4 regions of the Paenibacillus sp. GM2FR genome follow, and region 1 is predicted to be linked to each of the others. Evidence: riboswitches for the same ligand, from Rfam matches in the RefSeq annotation. Region 1 holds a riboswitch; each other region holds the start of a gene.

Region 1 (4,984 bases):
CGCCGCGGCCACCCGGTGTGCCCGGCGGATGCTCTGCGCCAGCAGCGGCACCACATACAGTCCTGCGCGGTTCACCATGCCGCGAACGCCGCGAATCGGGCGGACACCTCGTACCTTCAAGGCTTGGCGGCGGATTACATATTCCTCCCAGACCATGGGCAGCAGCCGGATCGAAGCCATGAAGCTGTAAGCATACTTGGGCGCAAGCCTCAGCTTCTGCATCAGACTGTAGAATAAATCCACCGAGGACGTTGTCGTAACAAGCAGCAGCCCCTCCGAGGCAAAGGCAATTCCCTTAAACCCCAGATGCAGCCCCCGATAAAAGCTTTCTTCCGATACCCGGAACAATCCCCACTCCCACCAGATCGTCTCCCCTTTGCCGAACAGCATCATGGAAGAGGAAGACGAAATAAAGGCAAGCAGAAACGGTATGAAAAACAGCAGCATCTTCCACGGCTTCACCCCGCTGAGCACCACGAGGCAGATCATAAAGATCAACGCCTGATACATGACAAAATCAAGATCATGGGTTAACACCGTCATAAAAAACAGCGCACAGATCAGTCCCAGCTTCACCACCGGATTCGCGCGGTGCAGCCAAGTGATCCGCACGGGATTCCATATATTCATGCGTTCACCCCCGTAAGGCGATGATCGGCCCCGGTTAGGTTTTCGCGAGTCTCATCAGCGCCATTCGCTCCGCCGGTCTCCCGTCCGGATTCCGTCCCGGTACACCATCGGGGGGAAGGCATGCTTGACGTCAACTGCCCCTCCCGGATTTCCCATATATGCGTGGCGACCCGCTGCGCGATCTCCATTTCATGCGTCACCATGAGAATGGCGGTTCCCGCGCGGCGCAGTTGCTCACACATCTCCAGAATCGCAAACGTATTCCGCGCATCCTGTCCGAAGGTCGGCTCATCCAGGAGCAGCACAGACGGCTGTCTTGCCATGGCCGTAGCCACGCTTAAGCGACGCTTTTGACCTGTCGACAGCTGGTACGGATGCCTAGCTTCCATGCCCTTCAGTCCAAAGCGTTCCAGACAGCGGTCGGCCTGCGCCTTCGCTTCCTCCGGCGGCACATGATCCACCAGCAGGGAGTAAACCACCTCATCGCCGATGCGTTCCGTCAGGAATTGAAGCTCTGGATTCTGAAACACGAATCCGATTTGGCGCAGCTGCTGCTCTCTCTTCTTCCGCACCTTCCTGCGCCTGCCCTGAATGACCTCTTCCCCGCAGAGCACATAGGTTCCTTCGGCGCGAAGCAGCCCCATTAAACTGAGCAGCAGCGAGCTCTTTCCTGCTCCGTTCGGCCCAACCACCGCAATGAATTGTCCCGGAACCACCTCGGCTGAAGGGAGGGTGATGACAGGTTTATCCCATCTCATCCCCCTGAAATCCGCCAGTTGAATGACAGTTTCCCCATGCTGAGCGTATGGCAGAGCAGCCTCATACAGGAGATCACCTGCCTCATTGCCCAGCGCGTCGACCGGGGCGAATAACTCTCTGCCTGCCCGGGACTCCGCGTAATCTTCCCATACGCCGGGATACCAGATTCCATAGGCTTGGAGTTCCCGCTCATATTCAGCGAATATCGCTGCTGGGGGACCTTCGCCCAGAATCACCCCATCCGGGCTGAACAGCACGACACGATCCACGTATTGGGCCATTTCTTCAATCCGGTGCTCCACGATGATCAGCGTACGCCCTTCCGAAACGGCCTTCACCGCGGACCAGATTTGCTCCCTGCCTTCCGGGTCGAGCAGCGCAGACGGCTCGTCAAGGAACAGGACCTCCGGCTCCAGCAGCAGAGCCGATGCCAGCGCCAGTCGTTGCTTCATGCCTTGGGACAAATGCCCGATCGGCATATGGAGCTCCTCAAGATCAAGCCCCACCTCGCCCAGGGCCGCTTGCATCCGCTCCTTCATCTCGTCGCGTGGGACACTTAGATTCTCCAGCACGAAAGCCAGCTCTTCATCCACGTACGGCATACAGAACTGGGTATCCGGATCCTGAAACACATAACCCCAAGAACGCGGAACCAGCTGGGCCTCGCATTTCATCGGCACCTCCGTTGCGCGGGGAATCATCCCGCTAAGCACCTGCAGCAGCGTGGATTTGCCACAGCCGCTCGGACCGAGCAGCAGCACCTTCTCCCCCCGGACAGCCGAGAAGGAGAGGTCTTTGAACATCAGCCGCTCCTCGCCCGGATACTTCAGACGCAATCCCTCCACATACACGGCCGGTTCCGGAAGCATCTCAGCGGACTGAGCCGGAACCTGGCTAACCGTGGCATTAGACATGGCGCGGATCATCCAGTGCTTCGTAATCCTTCTTCGACGCAGGACGCAGCAGGGATGTCACGCCCGTACGGTCAAGCGCTTTGGCCAGCAGGAGCATCAGGAGGCCTGCAATGACGGCGCCGCTGAGTACCCGCATGCCGTATTTGGCAAGGAACATCCACGTCTGCAGGTCATCGGTATAACTGTAATAGAAGTCCATGATCATCGAGCCGATGGCCGCGCCGGCTCCGGCAATCGCCAGCGTCCACGCGGAGGTGCTCCGATAACGGAATGCCGCGAATACCAATTCTGCCCCCAGTCCTTGAATGAGGCCATACAGCAGCAGGGTCAATCCCCAGCCGCTGCCAAACAGCACTTCCACGTGGGCCGCCGCCACTTCCGCGATGATGGCCACTCCCGGCTTGCGGATCAGCAAGTAAGCAAGCGTGGCTGCAGCGAACCACATGCCGTATAACAACTCATCCGCTTCAAAGAACAGCGGTTTTAACAGATTGTAAACCGAACCCCAGAAATGATAAATGACGCCAAGCACCAGCGATACCAGCACCGTCACCAAAATATCGCTTAACCGCAGCCCTTTTCGGGGCTGAACCCCCAACTTCTCTTGCACAGACGTTCCCATAACAACACATTCCCCTCTCCACCTCTATTTTTGTGTAAACACAACAAAAAACCGTCTGGAAAAACGCGCAGACGGAAAAATAGGCCCTATGTAGGCAGGGTCGGATATTCTCTACGCTGGCATTACCCAGTTCAGATTAACGGTCAACAGCGGATAACAGCTGCAATCTCAGCCTGATTCACTCAAGCCCCCGTATTCCTATTCGGTTTCATGTTAACTTTAAAATACACATTCGCTCCGGAATAAGCAAGAGCCTTTTTTCAAAAATGGCTATTTATTGATTTCCATCTCATTCTATGTCAATATCAGAGTGGTTGGCTTTTCCACCAACGTTTATTGCTGACACCTATGCACAAAGGAGAATGACATGGCTAAACAATTGCTGCGTCTGATGACTGAGCTATCCTCCCGCAAGTGGCTGTCCCGAATCATGGGGCATTGTTCCCACAGCCGGCTGAGCCGTCATCTAATACCTGCATTTATACGAATTTATCAAATTCCGGCGCATGAAGCGGAGAAAGAAATCCATGAATACCGCTCATTGAACGAGTTCTTTTCCCGCCGGTTAAAAATAGGCCTGCGCGCCATAGATGATACCGCCGACGCTATGGTAAGCCCGGTCGATGCCACGATTTCGGCAATGGGCGCCGTCAACGCCGGCACCATTCTGAGCGTCAAGGGACAGGATTATACCCTGAGTGAGCTGCTCGCCAAATCGCCAAGAATGGAAAACTACATCAACGGTTATGCTTTCGTATTGTATTTAAGCCCGACCGATTATCATCGCATTCATTCCCCGGTAACCGGTGTTCAGGCGGAGAGCGAGCATCTGAAGGGCCGCGTTTACCCTGTGAACGATTTTGCGATGACCCATATTCGGAACGTGCTCAGCCGCAATGAACGCCTCATTACCTATATTGCGCATGAGTTCGGCGAAGTTGCCGTCGTGAAGGTCGGAGCCATGAACGTAAGCAGCATCCGTTATGCTGACGAGAACGTGAAGAAATACGGGATTGGCGATGAGCTCGCGTACTTTGAATTCGGCTCTACCGTCGTGCTTTTGACGGAGAACGGCACGTTTACTCCGCGCGGTGACCTGGAACCCGGCTCCAAGGTGAAGATGGGGGAACTCCTCGGTTTGCTTCATCCGTCCCCAGCCAGAAAAGGGTAATCCCATTCACCTTACCAAACATCGCATTTTACAAGTTAAGGCCATGAATCATTCGCGGCATGAATGATTAACGCCGTCCCAGCATCCGATACATGATCCGCTGAAACAGCCGATCCGGCAGCACGCCCTTGATCCATGCGGTTAGCCGCGTGCCTCGGGGCAGCAAATAGCGGAACCTGGGCTTAGCCATGGACGCAATTTTTGCCACAAGCCTGGCTACCTCCAGCGGATCCCCGCTTCCCCTGGCTGTCCGCTCGGAATACTCCAGCACGCCCTTCAGCAGATCGCTGTAGGGTGATCCTTCCTTTACCGCAAGCTCCCCAAAGCTTTTGTTCCAAATCGGCGTGCCATAGGCACCGGGCTGGATCAGCACGACATCGATGCCAAAGGGCATCAACTCCATGGACAGGCTTTCGCCAAGCCCTTCCAAAGCAAATTTGGAGGACGCATAAGGTCCATAACCCGGAAAGCCGACCACGCCGCTAATGCTGCTCATGAGAATGATTTTGGAATGTCCGGTACGGCGGAGCAGCGGCAGCATATGCTGCGTTACCGATACGGTCCCGAAAAAATTCGTCTCCATCTGCTTTCGCCAGCCGCTGAGCGGCACTTCCTCCACCATGCCGCCTACCGCCTCGCCGGCATTGTTCACCAGTACGTCCAAGCGTCCATACCTCTGCTCTATCTCCAAAGCAGCGGCCTTGACTTGTTCCTCGATGCATATATCCAGCTGAAATACGTGAATGCGCCCGGCAACATCTGCTTGTTCGGCTCGGGCCAACAGTTCTGCCGCCGCCTCAGGCCTGCGCAGACCCGCAGCCACGTCATAACCTGCTTTTGCCAGCTCCAGGCTGATGAGCAGTCCGAACCCGCTCGACGCGCCCGTGA
Region 2 (4,984 bases), on a different contig from region 1:
TCGATTCCAGCGAATCAGCCGCTTCTCCAGCAGGGTGATCAGCAGCACCATCAGCAGGCTGAGCAGGACGATGACCAGGATGGCAACAAACACCCGGTCCGTGCGGTAGCCGGATTTTTGCAGCATCATGTAGTAGCCGATTCCCCGGTCCGAGCCGATCCATTCCCCGATCACCGCACCCATGACCGAATAGGTGGCCGCAATGCGAATCCCGGAGAAGATGGAGGGAAGGGCATGCGGCAGCTCCAGCTTGGTGAAAATTTGCCACGAGGTAGCTCCCGCCATCTGCATATAATTCATCATGGTGCGGTCAGTACGGGCGAGTCCGTCCAGGGCCGCAACAGCGACAGGGAAGAAGCAGACCAGCGTAATCACGATAACCTTGGGCAGCATGCCGAAGCCGAACCAAATCATGAGAAGCGGGGCAAGGGCGATGGTCGGCACATTCTGGCTAAGAATAAGAAGCGGATAAAGGGCGGTTTTGAGAAAAGGCACCATGTGCAGAGCCAGCGAGATGACAAGACCGATCGCCGTGCCGATCATAAATCCGATCAGGGTTAATTGCAGGGTGGCCGCTGTATGCTGGAAGAGACCGGAAGCTCCGGTAACGGCCTCATGCCCGATGGCCGTCGGCGCAGGCAAAATAAAGGGTTCAATGTCGAATACGGATACTGCGGCCTGCCAAACCATCAAAAAGAAGAGGACCGCCACAACGGGCGGCCAAACAGAACTCCACCAGCTTTTCATGGACGGTATTTCTCAGTCAGCTTATCCATGCTGATGCCGGTCGGATGATGCGCGATTTTGACTTGGGATATGATGCTGGGACTTCCCGCATTCACCAGCGCCTCGTGCATGCGCTCAACGATCTTGAGCAGCTCGGAGAGCTCTCCTTCCATGGTCGTTTCGAGTGCATGGACCTCATATTTTACGCCCGATTCCTGAATGACCTTGATCGCTTCATCCACATAAGGGATGCTGTCGGCCCCGTTTGGCGTTCTCGGTATTACTTGAATGCTTAAGAGTGTATTCGCCATATAAACTCATCCTTTCGTGCAAGCTATATTGTAATGGAAGAGAGGCGGCCTGCTGTCTCTCCTCTTAAATAGAAATAACCTTATGGCTGCTCCGGTAAAAATTCATTGGTAAATGCGCGGTCCGCGTCAAGTTCCTTCTCCAGCAGCTTGCGCTCAAACATCCAGTCGGCATACCCCGACCATACTTCGGCTTTCTGCTCGCCCCAGCGGGGTGCATCATCCTGATAACGGGGGCTCAGCCATTTCTGGCTGGCGAGAACCAGTTCGGCATCCAAGTCAGGAACAGCCTTCGTAAGCAGGGCTGCCGCATCTTCAGGATGTTGAATCGCAAAGTCATATCCTTTTGAAGTCGCCCGCATGAACGCTTTGACAAGCTCGGGGTCCTCCTGGATCTGCTTCTCGTTCGTTACGATCACCGGTGTGTAATAATCAAGCTGCTCCGAGTAGTCCTTCACATAAATCATGTCAAGCGGCTCATTGCGAAGCTCGGCTTCAATCCCCGTCCAAGCATAGAAGATCCAGGCAAAATCAATGTCGCGTTTCACGGCCGTAAAATAATCGGCATCGCCCATATTGACCATATTCACCTTGCTGACATCGGCGCCATCAATCTCCATGATGGATTTCATGACGGCTTCCTCCACAGGCGAGCCCCAGCCTCCATAGGATTTTCCTTCAAAATCGCCTGCCTTCACGATGCCCTTATCCTTGGGGGCGGCAAAGCCGGATGTATTATGCTGAATGATCGCTGCAATGGAAACGAGCGGCAATCCTTGCGTTCTGGCCAGCGTTACGCCTTCCTGATAGCTGATGCCAAACGGGACGTTTCCGGATGCGACCAGCGTATCGGTTCCGCCTGCTCCCGGCTGGACGATCTGGACATTAAGCCCTTCTTCCTCATAATACCCAAGCTCCTTCGCTGCATACAGGCCGGTGTGATTCGTATTGGCGGACCAATCGAGCATCAGCTGTACGTCACGGAGTTTCCCGGGAGTCTGACTGTCTTCGCCTTCGGCACCTGTCTTCTTGTTCTGTCCGCTTGTGCCGCATCCAGACGCAACCATCAGCAGGACGCAAGCAAGAAGCAGCGGAATCCATGTTCCCTTCTTCATCGTTTCTTCTCTCCTTTGAATTCTCTTTCTATAACCTCGTTAACTCCACAAAAAAAGCGCCCTGATGATATCAGGACGCATGACGGCGTAAGTGTATACCACGGCAAATGAACAGCTGCCGCAAACATGGGCTTCCTACGCTGGCATTACCCAGATCAGGTGTAAGGGTCAGTATCATATCGGATACACTCTCAGCCGGCCAAATTCCAGCTCCCCCGGTATTTATGAAGTTTCGATCATTACATCCGCTATTATAGTCCTAACACACCAGACCTGTCTAGTTCGAAGGGGCACGAACGAGGCAGGTCTTGGTTTAGAACACGTATGCAATTGGAAGAATGAATGGAGCTATGAACCTTTCACAAGATAAAGGATTTGAATAAGGCTTCTACCGTACGTAAGAGGTTAGCGCTGGAAAAACTCAATCCACTCCCCTTCGGGACCGTGAACGAAGAAATAGCGATACCCATTCGGGAGCGTCACGATTTCCTCATCCAAGTGAGGTACGTCCAGTCCCTGAACGCGAGCATATTCCTCTTCGATGTTATCCGTGCTGACGGCAAAATGATGAACGGTCCCTTCTGCGGGCAGCGTGTCGCTGTAACCCTGAATAAGCTCGACCTCCGTTTCGTCGCTGCCGTTAAATCCGAGGAATGCCAGCTGGATGACGCCATTGGTATGGGTAAGGCGATCCTTCAGTTCAAGTCCGACGACGGCGGTGTAAAAGGCGATCGTGGTTTCAAGGTCCCGGACGACAATGCCGACATGATCCAATCGTTTCTGTGACAAGGCTAAACACCCTTTCCGATTCATATGAGATATGAATGAAATATTATCACATAATTCCTATACGTCAAGTGGGTCTTGAAGGCGGTAACTTTTCGGAGTGTTACGGGTTTCATAGAGTAGAATCCGTGGTTTTTCTTTCATTTCCTCATCTTTACTTTTGGGTGGGTAAAAAGTATCATGAGAACTAGAAGTATTAATTCTAAAGACCTAACAAACAAGTGTTGAAAAAAGCTTACCTTTTGGCCGAGGAGGAATGCTTATGAGTCCAACTCCAGCAGATCATCTGTGGATTCGACTCGCCATGATATATGCATTCATTCAGATAATGATCGCTCTGTGGATGCCTGACGCTTTATCGCTTCAGCGTGTTCTAGTCATTATTCCTCCTGCAGCCGCCTCCGTTTATTTAATGCGGATTAGTCGGCGCTATGAGGTGCATCTTCGCAGGTTTTGGTTTATTGTGAGTCTCGGATTGATGGGGGATGCAGCGGCCCGAATCATTTACGCATGTCATGTTTGGTTTGGAAAAGAGAGCGCTTTCTCTCCAGCTCTAACCCATTTCTTCTGGGGGCTCGAACTCATCCTGTTCGCAAGTTCTCTCATTTATTTATTCCGGCATGTACAGGGTTCGTTTCGGGGGCTCCGGTTTATGCTGGACATCGTGATTGTTGGCATAACGGTCATGACGGTAGGATGGGAGTATTTCATCAAACCTGAGCTTGAGGGTCTGGCCCATGAGGCAGTATGGGGAAACATTTGGGTGGACATGCTGTATCCGCTGTGCGCAATGGTACTTATTTTTTTTACGCTGGTGTTGTATTTTAATACCGGACAGTTAAGGAAATGGTCGGCCATTCTGTTATGTCTTGGCGGGAGTACTTATATTGCAGGAGATGTTCTATACATCTATCTTGTTGATCTTATGGGTATCGAGGCACGTCCCTACCTGTATCCACTCTATTCATTATCGGTATTTTTTATTAGTTTCGCAGGTGGGCAGTCTGCCCCTGATTCCCGTAAGCCCTCTGTTGGCGAGCGGGAGCCGCGTTCGATCGGAAACCTGATCGTAAGGTACCTGCTTCCCTACAGCGTGCTTGGCGGGATGTTTGCCCTTATGGCGCAGCGTTTTGGAGGGTGGAATGGACTGTTTACCGGCCTATCCCTGTGCGTTATCCTGATTTTGTTCAGGCAGATTTTGATTCAGTTCGAGAACGACCGTTTGTTTGCCCGACTGCATGAAAGTCTGATGCAGAGTGAATCCCTGGCACATCGCGATGATCTTACGGGGCTGTATAATCGCCGTTATTTTAATGCAAGGCTGTCGAGTTCGCTGAAGGAGGCGGACCGCAAAGGTTCCCGCGTAGGCTTGCTGTATATGGATATGAACCGTTTCAAACGAGTCAATGACCGATACGGCCACCGTGCCGGCGATTTGTTGATACGAAAGGTTGCAGACCGGCTTCAAACTCTCGAATCCAAGGGAATCTTGGTTTCCCGATTAGGAGGAGACGAATTCACCGTCATGATCCATCCAGCCGGCGAAGATCAGGAGCTGATCTGGATGGCGGAGGAGATTTGGACGATGCTTAGCGAGCCGTACGACCTGGAAGGACATGAGGTTCGAACCACGCCGAGTATCGGCATTGCGGTTTACCCGGATCATGCCAGAAATGACCAGGAGCTGATTGGCCGCGCGGATGCAGCGATGTATGCGGCAAAGGAACGGAACGCCCCTTGGCATTTTGATGTGGAGCGGACGATGCTGCTGCAGCTTTTAGATCAAAAGGTTGAGTAGAAGAATGTATGACGATAGTATCGACAATAGGTTGTTAAAAGCAATATAAGTCGATTTTTGTAGAATTTGGCGCAATCATTGCACGAATCTTGCGCATTTCTCCTAAAATAGGTCATAACTTCGATATAAAATCCATAAAATGCAAAGAAATCATATTCAAAATGCCGATAAGAAGCATAGTGAGAGCTAGCTTGCCAAGGAGGACGAACATGATTTGCGACAATTGCAGCACCTTTGAACCGATTGAGGAC
Region 3 (4,984 bases), on a different contig from region 1:
TGTGTCGCTGGTATGTAACTGCATGCCACACTGTACGCCAGCACAGCATAACCAACTCCCCCTGCTTCTTGCCGCTACCCCTGACCTGTTAACGGACTCCAGTTCCCTTATTTTCTTAATTCGCACCCAATTGTTAAATCTAACGGACTCAGGATCCCTTATTACCGCAATAAGGTGCCTATTTGCCATCATATTCTATAAATAACGTATCTGGTGTCCGTTAGCTCTCGAAAATAACACCCATTCGGCTAAATAACGTATCCTCAGTCCGCTTGCCGCCCTCGAGCAGTAGCAACAAGGCCAGCAGTCGAACCAAGATGAGTAGTAGCAAACGAGCGCTAGAACCAAGATGAGTAGTCGCACCAAGATTAGCAGTCGCAACAAGATGACTAGTAGCAACAAGGCCAGCACTAGCACCAAGATAGTAGTAGCAAACGAGCAGCAGCACCAAGATGAGCAGCAGCAAAAAGATCACCTGTTAACGGACTCCAGTTCCCTTATTTTCTTAATTCGCACCCAATTCTAAATCTAACGGACTCAGGATCCCTTATTACCGCAATAAACTGCCTATTTGCCATCATATTCTATGAATAACGTATCTGGTGTCCGCTAGCTCTCAAAAATAACACCCATTCGGCTAAATAACGTATCCTCAGTCCGCTTGCCGCCCTCGAGCAGTAGCAAACAAGGCCAGCAGTCGCAACAAGATGAGTAGTAGCAACAAGGCCAGCACTAGCACCAAGATAGTAGTAGCAAACGAGCAGCAGCACCAAGATGAGCAGTAGCAAAAAGACCACCTGTTAACGGACTCCAGTTCCCTTATTTTCCTGATTCGCACCCAATTGTTAAATATAACGGACTCAGGATCCCTTATTACCGCAATAAGGTGCCTATTTGCCATCATATTCTATGAATAACGTATCTGGTGTCCGCTAGCTCTCGAAAATAACCCCGATTTGGCTAAATAACGTATCCTCAGTCCGCTTGTCCTCGAGCACTAGCACCAAGATCAGCACTAGCACCAAGATCAGTAGTAGCACCAAGATCAGCACTAGCACCAAGATCAGTAGTAGCACCAAGATCAGCACTAGCACCAAGATCAGCACTAGCACCAAGATCAGGACTAGCACCAAGATGAGTAGTAGCACCAAGATCAGCAGTAGCACCAAGATCAGCACTAGCACCAAGATCAGCAGTAGCACCAAGATCAGCAGTAGCACCAAGACCAGCAGTAGCACCAAGGCCAGCAGTAGCACCAAGGCCAGCACTAGCACCACGACGAGCAGTGGCCTCAGCTATCTACTCTGAGTTCCCCCGTTTTCTACCACTAAACCATAGCTACTTAAAATCATGCGGTTCTACATCGTTTTGGTTGGCAGCCATCCAAGCATCCCCGGGACCCGAATCCATCCACGAATCCATCCGTGCCCTCCCTGTAATGACGCCTTTGCTTCGCTTCCACCTTTTTACGAAATCTTCACCACAATGTCCGCTCCGGCAACATAGGCCATCGCCCGGATGTATTCCGGGTCTTGGGCTCGTCGTTCCATTTCCTCAGAAGTGAGGTCCTCCATTCGCGTCTGAATCCACCATAAGTTGCCGAACGGGTCCCGTACCCGTCCCACCCGGTCACCGAAGAACAAGCTTGTTGGCTCCGTGACCGAGACGGCTCCTGCGGCCAGCGCTTGCTGGTAGACGGCATCGCAATCCTCAACATATAAACGGAGGTATGCCGGGCTATCCGGCCATTCCGGCTTCGCGTCAAACATCATCACGACGGCGTCCCCGATTCGCACCTCGGCATGGCCGATGATACCATCGCCAACATAGACGCGGGCTAACTCTTCGGCTTGAAAAGCCTGCTGCAGGAATTCGATCAGCGCTGCGGAGTTTCTTGAGATGATCCACGGTGTCACGGAGGTATAGCCATCCGGAATGGGTTTAACCGCTTTCGATGGGTTCGTCATAAATACGCTCGCTCCCTTAAATTTCATTTATTTGAGCTGCTCTGATGTACTCATTATGCGGGGGCATATATGACAACCGAGCGTCAGTGTTCCCAAAACAAGTTTTGGGCATACGGCTTTTTAATTTAGCAAAATAACCACCGCCACCGTAGAACATTATGATCACCCGGTCATGTAAAGGTTTCAAGCGTGGAGTTCTGTCCGCGAACGGTTCACGTTTGACACGACCCACAAACCTATGTACAGTATTAGACAAAAGAATAGGAAGTCCACTAGGGGAGCCGTTAGCGGCTGAGACAAGAGCGTATCTTGGACCCTTTGAACCTGATCTAGTTCGTACTAGCGTAGGAAAGTGGAGCCTTCGTATATGAGGTCTCGGTGCGTTTTTTGGCGCACTCGGGCTTGTTGACGAAGCCGCTCCAGTTTTCGGGGGCGGCTTTTTAGCGTTGCCTGGAAACTCGTGACTTACGGACTTCCTGCTCTTCAATATGTTGGAGGTGGGGACAAAAATGAGTTTCACGCAAGAGCTCCGTCAGCAGGCGGAAGGTATTTTTCAAGCAATCTTCGATCATCCCTTCGTAAAAGGCATTGCCCAGGGGAATCTGGAGCGGGAGCAGTTGATTCACTATGTAAAACAGGATTTTGAGTATTTGAATGCCTACATGCGGATTTACGGTATCGCCATATCCAAATCGACCAGCAGGGAAGAGATCGTGACCTTTAACGAACAGATTTCGTTCATCCTGCACAGCGAGGTGCACCCGCATCAGAATTTTTGCACAGCCGCCGGGGTGACCTATGAAGAGCTTCAGGGGTATCCGCTTGCTCCGTCCGCGCATCATTATATCCGTCATATGCTGACGGTGGCGCATGAGGGCAGTCTGGGCGAGATTATGGCGGTACTGCTTCCTTGCCCGTGGACGTACCTGGAGATTGGCCGCAGGCTGCTGGATGAAGTGAAGCCGGATGCGTCCCATCCGTTCTATGACTGGATTTATTTCTACGGCAACCGGGGGGAAGACGCGACAGCCAAGTTCTGCAACCGTGTCGATGAATGGGCAGAGCGTGCGACGGCAGCCGAGCGGGAACGGATGACGGAGCATTTCATGCTGAGCTACCAACTGGAGTATATGTTCTGGGATATGGCATATAAGCAGGAGGAATGGCCGGTGCAGCTGCAGGCTGCGGTGCTGTAAGGAGAAACTGTATCAAGCACATAAATTCCATTATAGATAAGAGAGGCTGATTCATATGCATGCATGGGAAAAAGAGGTTTCGGCGCTTTTAACGAAGGTACAGCAGACGAGCCCCCTCGTTCACAATATGACAAACGTGGTGGTTACGAATTTTACGGCTAACGGCTTGTACGCGCTGGGCGCGTCGCCGGTCATGGCTTACGCGCCCGAGGAAGTGGCGGATATGGCCGCCATCGCGGGCGCACTCGTATTGAACATCGGCACGCTGAACCGCGAGCTGGTAGATGCGATGATAATAGCGGGGCAATCGGCCAATGCCCATGGCGTCCCGGTCCTGCTGGATCCGGTCGGTGCGGGCGCGACCCGTTTTCGGACGGAGTCGGCCTTGCGGATTCTGAGCGAGGTGAAGGTTTCGCTTGTGCGTGGAAACGCGGCTGAAGTCGCTCACCTTGTTGGGGAAGCCCGCGAGATCAAAGGCGTAGACGCTGGCATCAGCGCAGGCAGCAATCATGCCGAGCTGGCTGTGCGGGCTGCACGCGAATTAGGCACGATCGTGGCCATTACCGGTGAAGAGGACGTAATTACCGATGGAAGTGAAGTGCGTATCATTACTGGCGGTGACCCGCTGCTCACGAAGGTCACCGGCGCAGGGTGCCTGCTGACCTCGGTGCTGGGTGCCTTTGCCGCAGTGGAGGCAAACCTGCTGCTTGCGGGTACGGCGGGACTGGCCTTCTACGGGGCCGCGGCGGCAAAAGCCGCAGAGCGCACGGCAGACCAGGGACCGGGGAGCTTCCAGATCGCTTTCCTGGATGAGCTGGCAAAGCTCCATCCAGACTCGCTGGAAGGATATGCGGCTGTCCGGGAAGCAGAAGCGACCGCTGCAGGTGGCACACGATGAGCAAGACTCGCGTGCCCCGGGCACTGACGATTGCCGGGTCCGATAGCGGCGGAGGCGCCGGCATTCAGGCCGATCTGAAAACCTTCCAAGAGCTCGGCGTATACGGCATGTCGGCGATTACGGCGATCACGGTGCAGAATACCTTGGGGGTTCACGGCGTATATCCACTGCCCCCCGAAGCAGCCGCCGAGCAGATGGAAGCGGTAGGCCCGGACCTTGGAGTAGATGCATTGAAGACGGGCATGCTGTTCAACGCCGAGATCATTCGCCTGGTTGCTGACCGGATTCGGGCTTTTGGCTGGGAGAAGGTCGTTGTCGATCCTGTAATGATTGCCAAAGGCGGAGCGGAGCTGCTGCAAAGCGAAGCGGTGCAGGCTTTAAGAGAAGATTTGCTGCCGCTGGCCTTGATTGTCACCCCCAACATACCGGAGGCCGAAGTATTGGCGGGGATGCGTATCCGCACAATGGAAGATCGGAAGGAAGCAGCGAGGCGTATTCATGCTCTGGGGCCCAAGATCGTTGTGATCAAGGGCGGCCATGATGAGGGGATGCTTGTCGGTCATGAAGATGCGGATCACCAAAGAGACAGGGAACCAGATATAATGGCGGATACGCAGCAGGAAGAGTTGCCTAGGTCCGAATTAACGTCTGGCCAAACGAGAACTGCCAGCCATAACGGGGAGTTAAGTGAGGGACGCTCCCCAATTATCAAGAATGGCGACAGATTCGGAAATCCCGGCAGTCCTCCCGTCATGGACCTTGTATACGATGGTATGGCCTTCACGGAATTATACGGCAAACGAATTCATACCGTTCATACGCATGGTACCGGGTGCACTTTCTCTGCCGCCATCACCGCAGGCTTGGCCAAAGGCTTGAGCGCATTCGATGCCATTCAGAGCGGACGCTCTTTCATCCAAGCG
Region 4 (4,984 bases), 1.2 Mb from region 1:
GCCAGTACGTTCAGGTACTTGGCAAACCGGGCAAAGTACAGCAAGGTCAGCGCAACAACAATGACGGAAAGGACCAGAAGCTCGGTCTTTACATTGTTAAAGCTGGCAAACATTTTGTCGGCCACAAACTGGAATTCGTTCGGATCAATCAGCACTTCCATGAAGGAAGACATACTGGAGAACAGGGTCCCAAAAATCATGCCGATCAACAGCAGGAAGTAAATGTTGTTTCCTTCCCTTTTGAACAAAATCTTATATAAGACTCCCGCAAACAGGATCATCCCGCCGACGTTGATCAAAAAGTTAACGTTGCTGCCCAGTTTGTACAGCGTAAAGGATCCGAAGACAAAGATGACGGTGGTCTGGATCAGGATATATAAGGAATCTAATCCCATAACGCTTGGCGTCAGTATCCGGTTATTCGTGACCGTTTGAAACACCGTGGTAGACAGAGCAATCGCTCCGCCGGTCAGAATAATGGCCAGCACCTTCTTGATTCTTCTTGGAAGCGCGTAATCCCAATTGCCGCCAAGATCAATGAACAGAAAGACTGCCACCAGGATGATTGCCGCTGCGGCCAACAGGCCGAGTTTGGCTTTATAAGTCATATGCCTTTCTCCTCATCAGTAAGAAAATGAATATACCGCTTCCGAGTACGCCCACGGTTAGACTAATCGGAATTTCATAGGGATAAATAATAATCCGGCCCAGGATGTCACAGAACAGTACGAACCCGGCCCCCAACAGCGCGGTATGCGAAAGGCTTTTTTTCAAATGGTCTCCTAAGTATAAACTGACAATATTAGGTATGATCAGACCAAGAAACGGAATCACGCCGACGGTCAGCACGACGGATGCCGTAACCAGCGCCACGATGACCAGTCCCAGATTCACAACTCTCCGGTAGTGAAGACCCAGGTTGGTTGCAAACTCCTCTCCCATTCCGGCCACCGTAAACTTGTTGGCAAACAGATACGCCAGAATCACAAGCGGGATACTAATATAGAGCATTTCATACTGGCCCTTCATGATCATGGAAAAATCACCCTGAAGCCATGCGGACATATTCTGAATAAGATCATATTTGTAGGCAAAGAAAGTGGCTATCGAACTGACGATATTACCAAACATCAGTCCAACGAGCGGGATGAAGATCGCATCCTTGAACTTGATCCGATCCAGGATCTTCATGAAGATAAAGGTTCCTGCCAGAGCGAATACAAAGGCCACAAGCATTTTGATAAGCGGTCCGCTTGTCGTGAAGACGAGCATCGCTACCAAAATCCCCAGTCTGGCTGAGTCCATCGTACCTGCCGTGGTCGGCGATACGAACTTATTGCGGCTGAGCTGCTGCATGATCAATCCGCAGATGCTCATGCTGACACCCGCCAATATGAGACTGACAAGCCTAGGAATCCGGCTTACAAGCATAATATGCTGTTGTTGTTCTGTCATCGAAAACAGTTGCAGTGGCGAGATATCTTTAACTCCAATAAATAATGAAATTACGGAGAGTACCACAACGGCTGCAAATAAGTATCTAATCTTCATGGCTCTTCCTTCTATGCGTATGTCTCTAAACACCCGGGATCTTGCAATTTTCATCACCATTCTCATTGAGATTGATTATCAATTGCGTTCTGATATGCATTATATCATCCTCATTCTGGCTCGACAAGTATAATTGAGAATGAAAATCAATTAATAGCTTCATACATGTATATTTTGTTCATGAATTGTTCATAATATGAAGTTTCGAGGAGACATAACTAATATCCACAGGCAGAGTCACACTTTCGTTAAGCTTCCCTTTAATGAGACTTCTCTAAAAACTAGACGAATTCAATTCATATTAAATACATAAGAAAAATTATATTTAATCAAAAGCCGTTGACAATTGCTCTAAGTTATATTAATATCCTAACATAATTATTATTTCTAACTAAACGTAAGTTAATATGGAATGATAATTAAATTGATTGCAATAAAAAGCAAAATGCATATTTGCTTGAAGTAAAGGACATCTTCTTATCAGGCGAATGCAAATTCGATTACACCAGGAGGTTTTTTTTCAATGTCTAAAGATTTTTCAACTGCACTCAAAAATCGCCGTTCTTATTACGGGATTAGCAAAGAATCCGTTATCTCGGACGAGCGTATCCAAGAAATCGTAAACGAAGCGGTTAAGTATACCCCTTCTTCTTTCAACTCCCAAAGTGCACGCGTCGTTGTATTGCTTGGCGAACAGCATGATAAACTGTGGAACATGACGGAAGGCATCCTGAAGGAAGTCGTTGGCGATGAAGAAGCCTTCAAATCCACGGCCGACAAAATGGCTGCATTCCGCGCTGGTTACGGTACGGTATTGTTCTTCGAGGACAACAACGTCATTGCCGGGCTGCAACAAAACTTTGCCGCTTATGCCGACAACTTCCCGGTTTGGTCCAACCAATCCAACGGCATGCTGCAATTTGTAGTATGGACATCCCTTGAAGCAGAAGGTCTGGGTGCATCCCTGCAGCACTACAACCCGCTGATCGACGAAAAAGTAAAATCCGAATGGAACATCCCAGAAAGCTGGAAGCTGATTGCTCAAATGCCTTTCGGTAAGCCGGTTGCTGAACCAGGCGAAAAAGAATTTGCACCGCTGGAAGATCGCGTGAAAGTATACAACTAAACCAATAGATGAAAAAACCGCCTTCCTAAGTTCCTGCAACTGGGATAGGCGGTCTTTTTTATAATGGGCAAAGATTGAAAAACCGATCGCAAAACGATACAATTACACAGGTAAGAACCCTCGAATTCCTACGATAACGGAGGCTCCGGGGCAAACTTGCAATAACCAACTACATAGGATGTTGGCTGTACTAGGGGTGCCATGTGCTGAGAGACGGCGGGCTGCCGTTAACCCTTATCACCCGATCTAGGTCATACTAGCGTGGGGAAGTGTAGCATTTATGTTTATTTCTTTTCGTAGGCATAACTGCACCTTCTTCATGGGGTGCGGTTTTTTTGCGTGGACTTATATTATGGGGAGGAAATGACAATGAATGAGCTTGTATGCGGAACCAGCCGGATCGTCGGATGCCGGTTCTCGGTATTTCCCATGACGGACCGGTTTGTAGAGGTCATCATGGACGCACTACAATCTGTGGATACGGAGAAAGTGTGGATTCAGACAGATGATGTGAGCACCTGTATTCGTGGACGAGCAGAGCATGTCTTTGATGTTACAAGTGCGATATTCGCCCATGCCGCGGCGAGCGGCGTGCACACCGTTTTTAATGGTACTTATTCCATCGGCTGCCCCGGTGATACGGACGCCGATGTATATATGACTGAGGATTCGACCCTCTTAAACCGTGACATCGGAGAACATGCCGAAATCGAGACTGCCTGCCAATTCGCTCTTTACCCCATGGGTACCGATAACTATATGGAAGTCATCTACAGTGAAGTAAATCGTGCGAAGGAAGCCGGGACATTCGCCGGAAGCGTTCATTACGCCAGCCGATTGGACGGGTCCCTGTCCCGGGTATTTGGATCGCTTGAAGACGCGTTTTTACATGCGATTCAATCCGACAGCAGCCATCTGGTCATGACTGCAGTTGTGTCCGCACACAGCCCATCAATCAAAGCCGCATCGAATTGAGTTCTATTGAGGCAGACAAAAGCCCGGCAAAAGCCGGGCTTTCCTGTCACTAGCTGCCAAGAATCTTGACAGTTTAAACCCAAGCACTCAAGATAATTACGAGCAGGATAAAGAGAACCAAAATAGTTCCTACTGAATTGCCCCATGCGCCGCCGTATTCTCCGCTCATGAAGATCCCCTCCTGGATTTAAAGAATGACGTGATGTAATCTAATCACACTATTATAGTATTGCCCGCTTTGTGCTAGTGTCACGGCTAATGTACCTCTCTTTATATATTGGTTAGGAAATATTATTCCTCAAAACCAATGAGAAGCTTCCCTCCGTACGGACGGAGCATTTCCTCGGTGAATGCCATCAGAGCTGAGGGATCATCCTGGCGATACATCGCCGCGAGCGCTGCTTCCAATCGGTCTCCCAAGATTGTGTCATAGCGGCTGAACAGCCGGAACAGTGTTTTCCCTTCACCCGTCCACTCCCGGTTCACCCTAAGTACAAATTCACAGAGAATCGCCGCGATTTTGTGCACCGTAAACCATTTTTCGCCATCCCTTCGTGGACCCTCCAAGTCCAGCATGTACTCGGTTAGCATATAACGGTATTGGTTCATGTCGGTTAGCGTCAAGGGCATGGGGCCGTAATTCAAATCGCTTCGGGCCTCCGCCCGTACCTCTTCTCCCTCGGGCAGCGCGCGCAGCACCGTCCCATCCGCAATCATCCGCTGCATTGACGGATTCGCCGCCATGACGCCCTCGTCGAAATATTCGCGATACGAGGATAAAGACAATATAAATATTTCCGCGATCCACCCATGTGCCTCTATCGTCTTCCTGCTGAAATCATATCCGTCCCGTTCTATGACCATGATGTCCAAATCGGATTGTTCATTATATTCGCCTCTGCTCGCACTGCCGCCGAGCACAGCAAGCAAACAGTCGGGATAATCGTGTTGAATGACACGTTTCGCTGCCTCTACCGGTTCCATCCTCATGACGTTTCCTCCAATATGACTCTAATCCTCCCGAAAAAAGGGCTCAAAATATCTAATTCAGCGAAAACCCTAAACGTACCTGAATCATATGGTAAATAAACGATTACCCTCATGTTGATCATAAGGAAGAAGGGATAGATGAGATGAACTATATTCATATGCTCTCCAAATTAGGCATGGGCAGTGCCCACCCGGGAGGATTCGAGGCAACGCTCAGAATGCTGAAGAATTATCCCATTCAACCGGGCAGCCGCATTCTGGAGGTGGGGTGCGGAACTGGCAGAACCGCATGCCATCTTTCGGAGATGGGGTATCAAGTGACCGCCATTGACCTAAACGAGA

Evidence for each region. Region 1 has a riboswitch for thiamine pyrophosphate ahead of PAEVO_RS20520 (ECF transporter S component). Riboswitches for the same ligand answer to the same signal wherever they lie in the genome.
Region 2: another riboswitch for thiamine pyrophosphate. It lies ahead of PAEVO_RS23715 (ABC transporter substrate-binding protein); the one in region 1 lies ahead of PAEVO_RS20520 (ECF transporter S component).
Region 3: another riboswitch for thiamine pyrophosphate. It lies ahead of tenA (thiaminase II); the one in region 1 lies ahead of PAEVO_RS20520 (ECF transporter S component).
Region 4: another riboswitch for thiamine pyrophosphate. It lies ahead of PAEVO_RS14825 (YkoF family thiamine/hydroxymethylpyrimidine-binding protein); the one in region 1 lies ahead of PAEVO_RS20520 (ECF transporter S component).

Annotation. Positions count from the first base shown of each region.
Region 1 covers NZ_MKZM01000008.1:4,502,607-4,507,590, forward strand. Annotated here, with positions in the region: gene PAEVO_RS20510 (energy-coupling factor transporter transmembrane component T family protein) at 1-630, opposite strand, end outside; gene PAEVO_RS20515 (ABC transporter ATP-binding protein) at 627-2,303, opposite strand; gene PAEVO_RS20520 (ECF transporter S component) at 2,296-2,925, opposite strand; TPP riboswitch at 3,017-3,129, opposite strand; gene asd (archaetidylserine decarboxylase) at 3,293-4,096, shown strand; gene PAEVO_RS20530 (SDR family oxidoreductase) at 4,164-4,984, opposite strand, start outside.
Region 2 covers NZ_MKZM01000009.1:601,577-606,560, forward strand. Annotated here, with positions in the region: gene PAEVO_RS23705 (ABC transporter permease) at 1-747, opposite strand, end outside; gene PAEVO_RS23710 (MTH1187 family thiamine-binding protein) at 744-1,037, opposite strand; gene PAEVO_RS23715 (ABC transporter substrate-binding protein) at 1,118-2,149, opposite strand; TPP riboswitch at 2,265-2,376, opposite strand; gene PAEVO_RS23720 (VOC family protein) at 2,555-2,938, opposite strand; gene PAEVO_RS23725 (GGDEF domain-containing protein) at 3,198-4,733, shown strand; gene PAEVO_RS23730 (EAL domain-containing protein) at 4,943-4,984, shown strand, end outside.
Region 3 covers NZ_MKZM01000010.1:293,169-298,152, forward strand. Annotated here, with positions in the region: gene PAEVO_RS33575 (hypothetical protein) at 1-24, opposite strand, end outside; gene PAEVO_RS26450 (hypothetical protein) at 221-475, opposite strand; gene PAEVO_RS34135 (hypothetical protein) at 933-1,151, opposite strand; gene PAEVO_RS26460 (VOC family protein) at 1,467-1,967, opposite strand; TPP riboswitch at 2,232-2,335, shown strand; gene tenA (thiaminase II) at 2,477-3,163, shown strand; gene thiM (hydroxyethylthiazole kinase) at 3,219-4,061, shown strand; gene thiD (bifunctional hydroxymethylpyrimidine kinase/phosphomethylpyrimidine kinase) at 4,058-4,984, shown strand, end outside.
Region 4 covers NZ_MKZM01000008.1:3,291,185-3,296,168, forward strand. Annotated here, with positions in the region: gene PAEVO_RS14810 (iron chelate uptake ABC transporter family permease subunit) at 1-608, opposite strand, end outside; gene PAEVO_RS14815 (ABC transporter permease) at 598-1,551, opposite strand; gene PAEVO_RS14820 (nitroreductase family protein) at 2,075-2,677, shown strand; TPP riboswitch at 2,860-2,962, shown strand; gene PAEVO_RS14825 (YkoF family thiamine/hydroxymethylpyrimidine-binding protein) at 3,047-3,652, shown strand; gene PAEVO_RS14830 (sporulation protein YjcZ) at 3,726-3,821, opposite strand; gene PAEVO_RS14835 (nucleotidyltransferase domain-containing protein) at 3,944-4,642, opposite strand; gene PAEVO_RS14840 (class I SAM-dependent methyltransferase) at 4,786-4,984, shown strand, end outside.